One region of the Polaromonas sp. P3_B4 genome, then DNA from elsewhere that is predicted to be linked to it. Evidence: riboswitches for the same ligand, from Rfam matches in the RefSeq annotation. Region 1 holds a riboswitch; the other holds the start of a gene.
What was found. A riboswitch is a leader RNA that binds a small molecule or an ion and turns the genes downstream of it on or off. The one in region 1 is predicted to bind S-adenosylhomocysteine.

Region 1 (7,175 bases):
CCCACAAAAAGGATTCCATGCGCCACACCACCACCGTCCTCGGCTTTTCCGTCACCGTTGCCTTTGTGGCCGGGATTGCGCTGTCGCCGCTGGCCCAGCACGCCCTGCCCGATGCGCACGCGCAGGCCGTGCCCCTGGCGCCGGCGATGATTGACCTTGCGGCGCTCAAGCACGGCGACATTCCCGGCACCCCAAACCCTGAAATGAATGCGAAAGGGCTGGTCATCACCGACAACGCCACCATCGGCATTCAGTCCGGCAATGTGGCCAAACACATTCACCCGAAAACCGACGAGATCCAGTACATCATCGAAGGCAGCGGTGCCATGTGGCTGGGCGGCGAGCGCAAGGAATTCAAGCCGGGCACGCTGATCATCATTCCCAAAGGCACGGCACACGGCGGCACGCTGGTGACCAGCGGGCCCGTCAAGGCGCTGGCCATCAAGATCCCGCCGCAGGCCAGGGACGACGTGACTTTTGTGAATTGAGCGAGCGCGCCTCGTCAGCGGGGCGATTCAGCGCGGCGTACGCGGCGCCGCTGGGCGCCGCCTTGCAGGCGGGCGCTTCCGGACCGCAGGCGCGGGTGTCGTCGCGACCTCCGGTGTGGACTCCGGCACCAGCAGCACAACTTCCTTCAGCCCCATGCCCAACATGCCGAGCTCTTCCGCCGCGGCGCGGCTCAGGTCGATGATGCGGTTGCCGCTGTAGGGTCCGCGGTCGGTGATGCGGACGTCCACATCACGGCCGTTGACCAGGCTGTGCACACGCACCATGGTGCCAAAAGGCAGCGTGCGGTGCGCAGCGGTGAACTCCTGCATGTCAAAGCGTTCTCCGCTGGCGGTGCGCCGGCCGTTAAAACGCGGGCCGTACCAGGAAGCCTGGCCGCGCTGGAATTCGCGGGGCACTTCGCCGGCCAGCAGCGACGGCCTGGGTGCAGCGGCAGAAGGCGGCACCTCGTCGGCTATCTCACCGGTCGCGGGTGATGCATCGGTGGCGGGACGTGAAGGACGCGGCGCCGGTGCAGCAGCACCCGGCACGGTGGATGGCTTGTTGGGTGGCGGCGTGGTGCATGCGGCCAGCAAGGCCAGCAGCACCGCAGCACTGAGGGTGACGGCAGACCGGCGTGCACCCTGCTGCATGGCGTGTAGCTTCAGGCGCGCTGCAGTCGCCCGATGATTTCGGTCGTCGCTGCGGCCTGGTTCATCGTGTAGAAATGAATGCCGGGCACGCCTGCGGCGTAGAGCTGCTCGCACAGGCCGGTGATTACGTCCAGGCCGAAGCTCTTGATGGACGCGGTGTCGTCGCCAAAGCCCTGCAGGCGCAGGCGGATCCAGCGCGGAATCTCGGCGCCGCAGGCATCGGAAAAGCGCATGAGTTGCGTAGAGCTGGTGATGGGCATGATGCCGGGCACGATGGGCACGTCCACACCCAGAGCCTGCGCGTCGTCGACAAAACGGTAGTAGGCGTCGGCGTTGAAAAAATACTGTGTGATGGCCGAGTTGGCGCCGGCCTTGACCTTTTGCACAAAGGCCTGCAAGTCGGCATCGGCCGATCTGGCCTGGGGATGGATTTCCGGGTAAGCGGCCACTTCGATGTGGAAAGTGTCGCCGGTTTCAGCGCGGATGAAGGCCACCAGGTCGCTGGCGTAGTGGAACTCACCGCCCGCGCCGTAGCCGCTGGGCAGGTCACCGCGCAGGGCGACCAGGCGTTTCACACCCATGATTTGCAAGGTGGTGAGCTGCTGGCGCACCGTGGCCTTGGTGGCGCCCACGCACGAGAAATGGCAGGCCGCCGCCACGCCTTCGGCCAGGATTTCGTTCACCGTGCCGAAAGTGCCGTCTTGCGTGGAACCACCCGCGCCAAACGTCACCGAGCAAAACTCGGGCTTGTGCGCATAGAGCGCCTGGCGCGCCACACGCAGCTTCTCGGCGCCTTCAGGTGTCTTGGGCGGGAAGAATTCAAAACTGAGGGGAAGATTCAGGCTCATCACGGATCTCACTCGTCGTTATTTGTCGTGTCGGTTTTGCTGTCACGCCGCTTGCCACGCGCAGGGCCAGGCTGGCCGGCATGCGCAAGTTCGGAGTCTTCGTGCGGCGCGCGGGAGGCGCGCATTTCGCTGCGTGGCACGCGCTTGGCAATCTTGCGCTGCGGTGCGGCCGGCAGTGGCTGGTCTTCGCCCGCCACGTCCTGGCCCTTGACAGCCTGGATAAAAAATTCGCGGTTGCCGTCGCCGCCTTCAATCGGCGACGCCAGCCAGGCTTTCACTTCCAGCCCCAGCGCTGCGCAGGCATCGCGCAAGCGCTTTTCGACAAACTCGAAATGCGCCGGGTCACGCACGATGCCGCCCTTGCCGATCTGGCCGGGCTGCAATTCAAACTGCGGCTTGACCAGCATGAGCAGGTCGCCGCCGGGCTTGAGCAGGCGAACCACGGCGGGCAACACCAGCGTGAGCGAGATGAAGGACAAATCACCCGTCAGGAAGTCGAAGTTGGCTTCTGCGGCCAGGCTCGCTTCATCCAGGTCGGCGTCATCCCCATCGCCATCGAAGTCATCCGGAAAATCCATGTCGCCGCTGTCGCCTGCATGGCCGGCCACCAGGTCGGCGGCGGTCATGGAACGGGCATTCAGACCCTCGACGCAAACCACACGCGGGTCTTCACGCAGGCTGGCGTGCAGCTGGCCATGGCCCACATCGACGCCCACCACCTGCATGGCGCCGTGCTGCAGCAGGCAGTCGGTAAAGCCGCCGGTGGACTGGCCCACGTCAAGGCAGCGCAAGCCATCCACCTTCAGGCCGGTAGCTTTCAGCGCGCCTTCGAGCTTGAGCCCACCGCGCGAGATGTACTTGGCTTCGGTGGTGTCCAGCAACTGCAGTTCAGCGCCGGGCGGAATCTCGTCGCCGTTCTTGGCGACCTTCTTCCAGGCAGCGTCGCTTTCAGGACGCCACTGCACACCCGACGCAATCAGGCGCTGGGCCTGGGAGCGGGTGGCGGCATGGCCGTGTTCGACGAGGAATAGGTCAGCGCGCATGTAGTTCCAGAAAAAAAGGGCTCAGCGCGTCGCGAGCGGCCGTCAGGCTAGGCGCGGGAGGACCCATGAACCGGAGCGTACTGGAGGTACGTGAGGATTCATGGAGGGACCCGCAACGACGCATCACGGCCGCGCAGTAGCGCGGGATCAGTAGCGGTAGGTGTTGGCTTTGTACGGGCCTGCTTTGCTGACACCGATGTACGCAGCCTGCTCGTCGCTCAGTTCAGTCAGCACAGCGCCAACCTTCTTCAGGTGCAAACGGGCAACCTTTTCGTCAAGATGCTTGGGCAACACATAAACCTTGCCCACTTCGTACGCATCTTTCTTGGTGAAGAGCTCGATCTGGGCGATCGTCTGGTTCGCAAAGCTCGAAGACATCACGAAGCTGGGGTGGCCCGTGCCGCAACCGAGGTTCACGAGGCGGCCCTTGGCCAGCAGGATGATGCGCTTGCCGTCCGGGAAGATCACGTGGTCGACTTGCGGCTTGATCTCTTCCCAGGTGCATTTTTCGAGCGATGCGACGTCGATCTCGTTGTCGAAATGGCCGATGTTGCAGACGATGGCCTGGTCTTTCATCTTCGCCATGTGCTCATAAGTGATGACGTTCTTGTTGCCGGTGGCGGACACAAAAATGTCAGCCTTGTCGGCAGCGTATTCCATGGTCACGACCTTGTAACCTTCCATCGCGGCCTGCAGGGCGTTGATGGGGTCGATCTCGGTCACCCACACCTGGGCGCTCAGTGCGCGCAAGGCTTGTGCGGAGCCCTTGCCCACGTCGCCGTAACCGGCCACGAGTGCGACCTTGCCGGCGACCATCACGTCGGTGGCGCGCTTGATCGCGTCAACCAGGGATTCGCGGCAGCCGTACAGGTTGTCGAACTTGCTCTTGGTGACGGAATCGTTCACGTTGATGGCGCGCAAGGCCAGCGTGCCCTTGGCCGACATTTCATTCAAACGCAACACGCCGGTGGTGGTTTCTTCAGTCACGCCGATGATGTTTTTCAGGCGGCGGCTGTACCAGGTCGGGTCTTGCGCCAGCTTGGCCTTGATCGAATTGAACAGGCAGATTTCTTCTTCGCTGCCGGGCTTGGAAATGAGGCTCGCGTCTTTTTCGGCCTTGGTGCCCAGGTGCATCAGCAGCGTCGCGTCGCCGCCGTCGTCCAGGATCATGTTGGGACCTTCTTCAGGCGTGCCCTTGGCGCCGCTGAATTCGAAGATCTTGTGGGTGTAGTCCCAGTAGTCGGCCAGGGTCTCGCCTTTGATGGCGAACACCGGCGTGCCGGCGGCGGCAATCGCGGCGGCGGCGTGGTCTTGTGTCGAGAAAATATTGCACGAAGCCCAGCGCACTTCAGCGCCCAGGGCTTGCAGGGTTTCAATCAGCACGCCGGTCTGGATCGTCATGTGCAGCGAACCGGTGATGCGCGCGCCCTTCAGCGGCTGCGCCTTCGCGAATTCTTCGCGGATGGCCATCAGGCCAGGCATTTCGGTTTGCGCGATGTTCAGTTCCTTGCGGCCCCAGGCGGCAAGCGAAATATCGGCAATGGTGTAGTCGGTGGAAGGTTTCAGGACGGCGCTCATACGGTTCTCCAAATTCAAACGTCAACTGGGCAAAATCGCCACGGGCAAGGCGCTTTCGAAACAGCGGGGGAATTCAGTCATTCACCCGGCTTGAGAGAGCACTTGCGGGTGAGCGTGGTTGCAATGAAGTCCTGAGCCTGGTCCACATGGTGTGGCTTGCAACGCTCCTCAGGAAGCCACGATTATACCGAACTCCCCCGTTCAGGCTCACTTCGTGTAGCCTGCTCCCCCCTCAAGGGGGCGGCGCCTGGGGCCGGCGAAGCCGGACCCTCGGCCCCCGCTGGTGAAATACGCCATCACCGATCGCGCCCAAAGAACGCTTCAACCCGCATGGGCCGCGGAACCGGCTTTGCCGGGCCGCAGGCTCAGTCCCCTGCAAGGGGAAAAGGGCTACACGCAGTGAGCCCGATAGGGGTGTGCCAATTTTTCGGCTTTGCCGGGCCGCAGGCGGGCGGCCCCCTCGAGGGGGCAGGGAGCTACACGCAGTGAGCGACCGTGGGGGCCCACACCATGCGAGAATTTCACCATGCAAGAGTCCGCAGCCCGCCACTTTCGCCCCTCTTCCGTAGGGCATCCAGGCTTCGGGGCGGCCTGATGTACCCCCGTCTGGCGCCCGTCTACTGTGCCTTGTTCCTGATCATGGGTGCGGGAATGAGCGCCAGCTTCGCATCAAAGGCATACCGGGCCTTGCAAACCCTCGATTGGGAAACAGGCAGCGCGCAAATACTTTCGTCCAGCGTGAAGGCCACGTCCGACAAGCGAGCCAGTTGCTATGAGCAGCTTGCCACCTATAGCTACAAGGTGCAGGGCCGAACCTTCACCGGCCAACGTGTGCGCGCGGCGGACAGCTGCCTTTCGAAGGAAGAGTCCGAGCTATTCGAGGCTGCGTTCAAGAAAGGCGACACGGTGGCCGTGCGCTACGATCCCGAAAATGCCTCCGAAGCGGTGCTCGAGCCCGGGGAACTGTGGTTCAACGATTGGATCCAGGGGATCGCGGGCTTGTTGATCACAGGCATTGCCGTTCTGATGGGCATCGAGATACTGAGAAAGCAGCGATGAAGGACCTCACATCCTGGGCGCTCACCGAGCGCGCACAGATCACCGGCGTCTTCACCGACATCGACGACACACTGACCACCGAGGGAGCGATCACCGCCGATGCGCTGGAGGCTTTGGGTGCGTTGAATGCCGCCGGGCTCAAGGTGGTAGCCATCACCGGGCGGCCCGTAGGCTGGAGTGAGCCCTTCGCGGCAAGCTGGCCGGTCGATGCCATCGTGGCGGAGAACGGTGCGGTGGCGCTGCTGCCGGCGCAGGTTTTAGACAAAAAAGCCCCACAAGCCGCACCAGTCTTGCGCAATCAGCTATCAAAAATATACCAACAGGATTCCGCGACACGCGCTGCCAACTTCGCCCGCATGCAGGCCGTGCTGGCGCGCATCGAGCGCGAGATGCCGGGCGTCACCCGCGCCACCGACTCGCCGGGCCGTGAAACCGACATCGCCATCGATCACAGTGAGTTTGTGCAACTGAGCGACGCGCAAATCGCGGCGGTGGTGGCGCTGATGAAAAGCGAGGGCATGCACGCCACCGTCAGCAGCATCCACATCAACGGCTGGTATGGCAACCACAACAAGCTCGAAGGCGCGCGCTGGATAGTCCGGCAGCTCTGGCAGCGCGACCTGGACGCCGAGATGGATCAATGGGTCTATGTGGGCGATTCGACCAACGACCAGCTGATGTTCAAGACCTTTGCCAACAGCGTGGGTGTGGCCAACATCGCGCGCTTTGTGCCGCAGCTGGCGCACCTGCCGCGCTATGTCACCCAGGGCGAGCGCGGCGCAGGTTTCACCGAAATGGCGCGCGCTTTACTGGATTAACAACCGCGGCTGCCCCGCGTTACCTCAGCGGGTGCCGCGGATCGGGCTTTGCCCGGCCGCAGGCACCGTCCCCTGAAGGGGAGGGGACGCTACACGAAGTGAGCGTCAGCAGGGGTTAGCTATATTGGCGGCGCACTGAGCCCCAGCGCAACCAGGCGCCGAGAGCCGCTACCGCCAGAACCAGCGCGGCATAACCCTCTACCGTAGCAGGCAGGCCCAACGGTGCGATCAAGCGGCCTGCCAGCATGGCGGGCACGCTGAAGGCCAGGTAGCTGATGGCGTACAGCGCAGAAAACAACTCCGCCCGCTGGTGCGGCTGTGCCATCGGCGCCAGCGTCTGCACCTGCGCGGAGAAAGCCGAGCCGCCGCCGAAACCGGCCAGCGCCGTCCCCGCGAAAAACAGCGCCACGGAACGGGTGACCAGCGACAGGACCACCAGACCTGCGCCCACGGCAAGCAAGCTCATGCCGATGGCGCTCATGCGCACGGGCGAAAAGCGCCTCAACAAAGTCGGCGAAGCAGCGCCCAGGCCGAAGAAGGCCGCAATGGCCAGGCCGTTAACGATGCCGTCGTGGATGCCAAAGATTTGCTGCAGCACGGAAGGCACCAGCGACAGGTACAGGCCCGCAAGCGACCACACCGCCAGCATTGTCGGCACGCCGCGCACAAATTCGGCGCGCGCCTGCACCG
Region 2 (7,175 bases), on a different contig from region 1:
CCGCGCCGTCCAGCAACGAAAAACTGCCCGCAACATCCGCCCCGGCGACGGTGGTCAACACCTTGCCGGAAGCGGCATCCAATACCTCCAGCGATACCAGCTTGACCGGCGCGGCCCGCGCATTGGTGACCTGCAGCTCGTAGTCGATGTGCACACGCCCATCAGCGCCGCGAAAAGGCACGGGGCGTGAGGCAGCGCTCAGCAGTACGGGCGTGTTCTGGTCGTGCGCACCGGCAAATTCCAGGTTGTTCAGTCCGGGTTTGGGTCCTGCCGCAAAGGCGTGCAGACTTCCGGCAAGTACCAGCACGGCCACAAAAAAACGACGCATGCGATCCTCCTTGTGATGGCGGGGCCATCATAGCGCCAAGCATCGCACCGTCGAAGCATAAAAGGGAGCGTGCCGCGCGAAGGAATCCCGCGCGGCATCAGAAGGGAGACTCAACGGGGCAAGCGCCCACACAAGCAGGCGCACTAAAGCTTGCGCCTTCCGGTCTCTGACTAGATCAGCGGTTGCTGTAGCCGGGAGACTGCTGCTGCGTGACCACGGGGGCCGGCGGCGGTTTGGGGCCGTAACTGGCGCCGTCCTGGGTCCGCAAGGTCGCCCCTTCCACCGTCACGCGGCTGCCAACACTGGGAGCTTGGGCAACTTCTACCAGGCGGTGAGAACCGTCTTCCATGCGCACGCCGACCTGGTAAACCGTTTCCTTGCGAACATGCCCTTCGATGGCGTTGCCGGCGAAACCGCCACCCACCGCACCCAGGATGGTGGCTGCCGTACGCCCACCGCCATGGCCGACCTGGTTACCGAGCACGGCGCCCAGCACGCCACCCGCCACAGCACCTACGCCAGGGCCGGCCGGCTTGGTGGAGCGCTCAACCGGCGTCACCGATTCCACCGCGCCGCACACATGGCACACAGGCGCCGGCGCTACGGCGACCGGTGCAGGGTAAGGGGCCGGCGCGGGCGAAATGCCCGCATAACTCGGGGCGGGTGCCGGTTTTGGTGTCGGCTTGACCACTTTCTTGGTCGGCACGGGCGCGGGCTTGGCGGGTGCGGCAACCGGCTTTTCAGCCATGTCGTCCGCCGCATTGCTGGCCGCGGCCATGGGCGGCGCCACTAGCGGCGCGGCTTGCGGTGCTGCGAGTGCCACCGGCGTCGCCGTGACCGGGTTGCGCATCTGGTAAATCATGGTGCCGCCCATGGCCAGAACGGCCACTCCCAGTATGCCGACGGCGGCCCACAAGGGCTTGCTGGCCGACGGGGCCTGCTGGCCCGGCTGAAGAGTTTCGGTGGATGTGTTCATGGCAATTCCCTCTGGTGAAATCAATCGGTCCCGTGGCGGGAGTTCATCTATGGTTGTTCAACGTTTCCCATGCCGCGAAGGTAAACACGCTTTGGCAGGCGGCTGTGTATTTATGTAAACGCAGGTTATTTTCCGGCAAAGTCGCCGTAAACGCGAATTGCAACGGCAGCCCTGAAAACTGTTCACGGTTTGCACCGCACCGTGAACGGCTTTTCAGAGATTCGGTGCCAGCAGGCGCTGCAACTCGCCGGCCTTCAGGCCGCGCCGCTTGGCCAGGTCCTGCAGCTGGTCGTCGCCGATCTTGCCGACGTTGAAGTAGGCGCTTTGCGGGTGGCTCAGATAAAAGCCGCTCACACTGGCCGCCGGTGTCATGGCCAGGCTTTCGGTCAGCGCCATGCCGACCTCTTCGGCCTTGAGCAACTCGAACATTTCTTTCTTGACGCTGTGGTCCGGGCAGGCCGGATAACCTGGCGCCGGGCGTATGCCCTGGTATTTTTCGGCGATCAAGGCTTCGCTGTCCAGTGACTCGGCCGGCACATAGCCCCACAAATCCTTGCGTACGCGCTGGTGCAGGCTTTCGGCAAACGCTTCGGCCAGGCGGTCAGCCAGCGCCTTGAGCATGATGGACGAATAATCGTCGTGGTCATCCAGGAAGTACTTTTCCTTTTTCTCGGCGCCAATGCCTGCCGTGACGGCAAAAAGACCGATGTAGTCCGGAATTTTTGAGATGTTTTTTCCCGCAGCGCCCGCATATTCAGCGCGAGCAGCTATCAATTCAGGAGCAAGTACCTTGGGTGCGACAAAATCAGCCAGGCAACGGCTGGGGCGCATCACGCCGTCAATTGCGGTTTTTTCGGTTTGCTGGCGCAGGCCGTACCAGGTCATGGCCACTTCGCTGCGCGACTCGTCGGTGTAGATCTCGATGTCGTCGCCCACGCTGTTGGCGGGGTACAGCGCCATCACGCCGTTGGCGGTGAGCCAGCGGCCTTCGATCAGGCGCTTGAGCATGCGCTGCGCGTCGGCGTACACGCGCACAGCCTCGGTGCCCACCACCTCGTCTTTCAAAATGGCCGGGAAGGCTCCGGCCAGGTCCCAGGTCTGGAAGAAAGGACCCCAGTCGATGTACTGGGCCAGCTCCGACAGGTCGAAGTTCTTGAACACGCGGCGGCCAATGAACTTGGGCACGGGCGGTGTGTAGTGGGCCCAGTCCATTGACGTGGGATTGGCGCGGGCCTTGGCCAGCGGCCACATCGGTACCTGCTTTTTGTTGGCGTGCTGGGTGCGCACCTTGTCGTAGTCGGTATACAGCTCTTCGATGTATCTGGCGGCCTGGTCGGACAGCAGGCTTTGCGCCACGCTCACGCTTCGTGACGCATCGGGCACATACACCACCGGGCCTTCGTAGTGCGGGGAGATCTTGACGGCCGTGTGCACGCGGCTGGTGGTGGCGCCGCCTATCAGCAGCGGAATCTTCTTGATGCGGAAATGATCGTCCTTTTGCATCTCGGCGGCCACATACTGCATTTCTTCCAGGCTGGGGGTGATGAGACCCGACAGCCCGACGATGTCGGCGCCTTCAACCTTGGCGCGCGCCAATATTTCATGGCAGGGCACCATCACGCCCATGTTGACGACTTCAAAGTTGTTGCACTGCAAGACCACCGTCACGATGTTCTTGCCAATGTCGTGCACATCACCCTTGACCGTGGCGATGATGATCTTGCCTTTGGTCTTGACGTCACCGCCGGCGGCTTCGAGCAGCAGCTTTTCGGCTTCGATGTAGGGCAGCAGGTGCGCCACGGCCTGCTTCATCACACGGGCGCTTTTGACGACCTGGGGCAAAAACATCTTGCCCTGGCCGAACAGGTCACCGACGATGTTCATGCCGTCCATCAGCGGGCCTTCGATGACGTGCAGCGGCCGGCCGCCCTCCGCAAGGATCTCCTGGTAGACCTCTTCGGTGTCAGTCACGATGTGCTCGTTCATGCCGTGGACCAGCGCATGCGACAGGCGCTGGCGCACCGGCAGGGCACGCCATTCATTCTTCTTGCTGTCGTCCTTGGCGCCGCTCCTGGCAGTCTCGGCCACTTCAATCAGGCGTTCGCTGGGCGTGAGCTCAGGCTCGCCCGGCTTGTAGACCGGTGTGCGGTTGAGCACCACGTCTTCGACGCGCTCGCGCAGCACAGGGTCCAGGTCGTCGTACACGCCGACCATGCCGGCGTTGACGATGCCCATGTCCATGCCCGCCTGGATCGCGTGGTACAGGAACACGGTGTGGATGGCTTCACGCACCGGGTCGTTGCCGCGAAAGCTGAAGGACACGTTGGACACGCCGCCAGAGACCTTGGCGCCCGGCAGGTTCTGCTTGATCCAGCGCGTGGCGTTGATGAAATCGACCGCGTAGTTGTTGTGCTCTTCGATGCCGGTGGCGATCGCGAAAATGTTCGGGTCGAAGATGATGTCTTCGGGCGGAAAGTCCAGCTCGTCGACCAGCACGCGGTAGGCGCGCTCGCAGATTTCGACTTTGCGCTCATAGGTGTCGGCCTGGCCTTTTTCATCAAAAGCCATCACCACCGCTGCCGCGCCGTAGCGCTTGAGCAGCTTGGCCTGCTGCCTGAAGGGCTCCAGACCCTCTTTCATCGAGATCGAGTTGACGATTCCCTTGCCCTGGATGCAGCGCAGGCCGGCTTCGATGACGCTCCACTTGGAGCTGTCGATCATGATGGGCACACGCGCGATGTCGGGCTCACTGGCGATCAGGTTCAGGAAGCGCACCATGGCGGCCTGGCTGTCCAGCATGGCCTCGTCCATGTTGATATCGATGATCTGGGCGCCGTTTTCGACCTGCTGGCGGGCCACGGCCAGCGCCTGCTCGTATTCACCGTTGAGGATCATGCGGGCGAAGGCCTTGGAGCCGGTGACGTTGGTGCGTTCGCCAATATTGACAAACAGCGTGCCCGCGCCGATGGCGACCGGCTCCAGGCCGGACAGCTTCATGGGGGGAACATTGGGCAAAGATTCAGTTTCAGACACGGACTCACCTTGAGGCAAAGGTGAGCGTCGTTGCCGCAGGGGCCGCCGGAAGCCGCCGCCTGTAACCCAAGCCTGACGAACGCTTGTGTTCGCTGCAACGCTCCTTGGGTTACCATCATTTTAAGGGCTGAACGCCGCCCGCGCCATATCCTTGCACCAATGGCAAGAGATACCAACAAAAGTCCAGGGGATAGCCGGAGCCACCATGTTTGAAAACCTGTTCGGCAGAAAACAGCGGGGAACGCCCGATGCGCCCGAGTCCATGCGTCCCAAAGACCGCATGCGGGCCATTGAGGGCTCCAGCACGGCCGAGCTTGCCGCCAGGCTGCTGATTGCACCAACCGCCCTGATGCAGCTCACGCCCGAAGAGGCTTTCACTGTCGTCAGCTACATGACGCCGCGCAGGATTTCCGAGGGAACGACCTTCATCCGCGAAGGCGACAAGAGCGATACCGGTTATATGGTGCTGCTGCTCGAAGGCGAAGTCACTGTCGAAAGCATTGTGGTCAGCCGCCGCACGCCGGTCACCATCACGGTGCTGGGCCCCGGCAGCCTGATCGGCGAAATGGGCCTGGTCGACGGCCAGGCGCGGCTGGCGTCATGCACTGCCAGCAGCGACGTGAGCTGCGCCGTGCTGTCGCGCGCAGCGCTTGAAAAAATGGGGGAAGAGCAACCGGTGACTGCGGCCAAACTGATGTTTGCCGTTTCGCTGCGCATCGCCGAACGGCTGCGCGACACCAGCGAAAAACTCAAGATGTACAGCCAGCTGGTACAAGCCATGCAGCAGGAAATCGACCGGCTGATGCCGGGCTGATTTCCGTCTGGCAGAAAAGCGGGGAAGGCGCCAGGCTAGCCGCCCTTTCCGCCCTTTCCGCCCTTTCGATTTAGTCGAGCTTGATTTTGGCGACCTTGATCAGGCGTCCATAATCGGCGTGCTCTTTCATCACCATGTAGGCAAAGTCGGCAGAGCTCATGGGGCTGGGGGTCGCGCTCATGCGTGCAAACTTTTCTGCGGTATCGGGCGTGTTGAGCGCGTCGGCGAATGCCCTCTGCAGCTGGTCTGCCGTGGCTTTGGGGAGGTTGGCCGGGCCAAAGATGCCGAACCAGGTGCTGATGTGAAAGCCGGGCAACACGTCATTGATGGTCGGAATTTCCGTGAAGCTGCTGGAGCGGTTGATGGTGGTCACGCCAAAAGCGACCAGCTTGCCCGACTTGATGTTGGCGCTGGCAGAGGCCAGGTTGTCGAACATCAGGTCGGTCTGGCCGGACAGCAGGCCAGCCTGCGCCTGGGCCGAGCCGCTGGAAGGCAGGTGCACCACGCTGATCTTGGCCAGGCTTTTAAACAGCTCGCCCGCGAGGTGGCCGGCGCTTCCATTGCCGCCGGAGGCATAGTTCAGCCGGCCGGGATTCTTGCGTGCGTAGGCAATCAGGTCCTTGGTGTCCTTGATTTTCAGCCGCCTGGCCGTCTCGGCATTCATGACCAGCACGTTCGGCACCCGCGCCACCAACGTGATGGGCGTGAAGTCCTTCAATGCGTCGTAGGGCATGTTTGGGTAGAGCCATGGGTTGATGGCATGGGTGGCCACCGCCCCCATCACCAGCGTATGGCCGTCTGCAGGTGCCTTGGCGACGAGGGCCGCACCCACGTTTCCGCCGGACCCCGGCCGGTTGTCAACCGTGACTTCGGTTTTGAGCAGGGGACGCAGCTTCTCGGCCAGGATGCGCGCAGCGTTGTCCAGCGGGCCGCCGGCTGGATAGGGCACGACGATCGTCACCGGTTTTTGGGGCGACAGTTGTGCATGGCCTGCGAAAGCCGTCATCGCCAACGTGAATGCCGCTGCGGCCTTGATGAATAAACCCACCTTCATGATTTCCTTGGTTGTGTTGTGTTGCGTTGTTTTGCCGAACCATCAACGCTGCAGGGCGCAGCGCCGGAGAATGAAAACAGGGTTCGGCAAAGGGGCCTGACTATAGCCGCGAAATATGACTTTTCGGGACATCGCCGGGCACGTCATCTCATATGCATACTTATTAAGTACACGCGCATCTGAGAACCGGCTTTTTCGGCCACCCGACGGCATCACCCGGAAGTGATGCGGGGCAGCGCTGCCCTCAGGCGGCCTCTTTGTAGAAGGCGCCGCGCTGCAGGGAGCGGCTGGCGACCGGCGCAACCGCATGGGCGATGGCACCTATGTGATCCGGAGTGGTGCCGCAGCAACCGCCCACGATGTTGACAAGGCCTTCCTCGGCAAACTCGCGCAGCAGGCGGGACGTCACGTCGGGTGTTTCGTCAAAGCCGGTGTCGCTCATGGGGTTGGGCAGGCCGGCATTGGGGTAGCAGCTGATGAAGGTGTCGCCGGCCACGCGGGCCAGCTCCTGGATGTAGGGGCGCATCAGGGTGGCGCCCAGTGCGCAGTTGAGGCCGACTGCCAGTGGTGCGGCATGGCGCACACTGTGCCAGAAGGCCGTCACGGTTTGTCCGCTCAGGATGCGGCCCGAAGCGTCGGTCACGGTGCCGCTGATGATCAGGGGCAGGCGCTCGCCGGAGTTGTCGAAGTACTCATCGATGGCAAACAGCGCCGCCTTGGCATTGAGCGTGTCGAAGATGGTCTCGACCAGCAGCACGTCGCTGCCGCCCTTGACCAGCGCCTCCGTCTGTTCGTAATAGGCCTTGCGCAACTCCTCGAAGCTGGTGTTGCGCGCGCCCGGATCGTTCACGTCGGGGCTGATGCTGGCCGTCTTCGGCGTGGGGCCGAGGGCGCCGACGACAAAACGCGGCTTGTCGGGTGTTGAAAACTTGTCGCACGCGGCACGGGCGATGCGGGCCGACTCGTAATT

Region 2: linked by a shared signal. The riboswitch ahead of metH (methionine synthase) and the one ahead of ahcY (adenosylhomocysteinase) in region 1 are both predicted to bind S-adenosylhomocysteine.

The regions. Positions count from the first base shown of each region.
Region 1 covers NZ_JBFUGQ010000002.1:207,028-214,202, reverse strand. The annotation lists gene AC1DVV_RS17860 (cupin domain-containing protein) at 18-488, shown strand; gene AC1DVV_RS17855 (septal ring lytic transglycosylase RlpA family protein) at 516-1,139, opposite strand; gene metF (methylenetetrahydrofolate reductase [NAD(P)H]) at 1,151-1,987, opposite strand; gene AC1DVV_RS17845 (TlyA family RNA methyltransferase) at 1,996-3,030, opposite strand; gene ahcY (adenosylhomocysteinase) at 3,178-4,608, opposite strand; S-adenosyl-L-homocysteine riboswitch at 4,712-4,784, opposite strand; gene AC1DVV_RS17835 (DUF3592 domain-containing protein) at 5,236-5,667, shown strand; gene AC1DVV_RS17830 (HAD-IIB family hydrolase) at 5,664-6,485, shown strand; gene AC1DVV_RS17825 (MFS transporter) at 6,601-7,175, opposite strand, start outside.
Region 2 covers NZ_JBFUGQ010000003.1:103,089-110,263, forward strand. The annotation lists gene AC1DVV_RS20150 (M23 family metallopeptidase) at 1-328, opposite strand, end outside; gene AC1DVV_RS20155 (glycine zipper 2TM domain-containing protein) at 504-1,304, opposite strand; gene metH (methionine synthase) at 1,518-4,337, opposite strand; S-adenosyl-L-homocysteine riboswitch at 4,353-4,449, opposite strand; gene AC1DVV_RS20165 (Crp/Fnr family transcriptional regulator) at 4,543-5,151, shown strand; gene AC1DVV_RS20170 (Bug family tripartite tricarboxylate transporter substrate binding protein) at 5,222-6,205, opposite strand; gene AC1DVV_RS20175 (homocysteine S-methyltransferase family protein) at 6,450-7,175, opposite strand, start outside.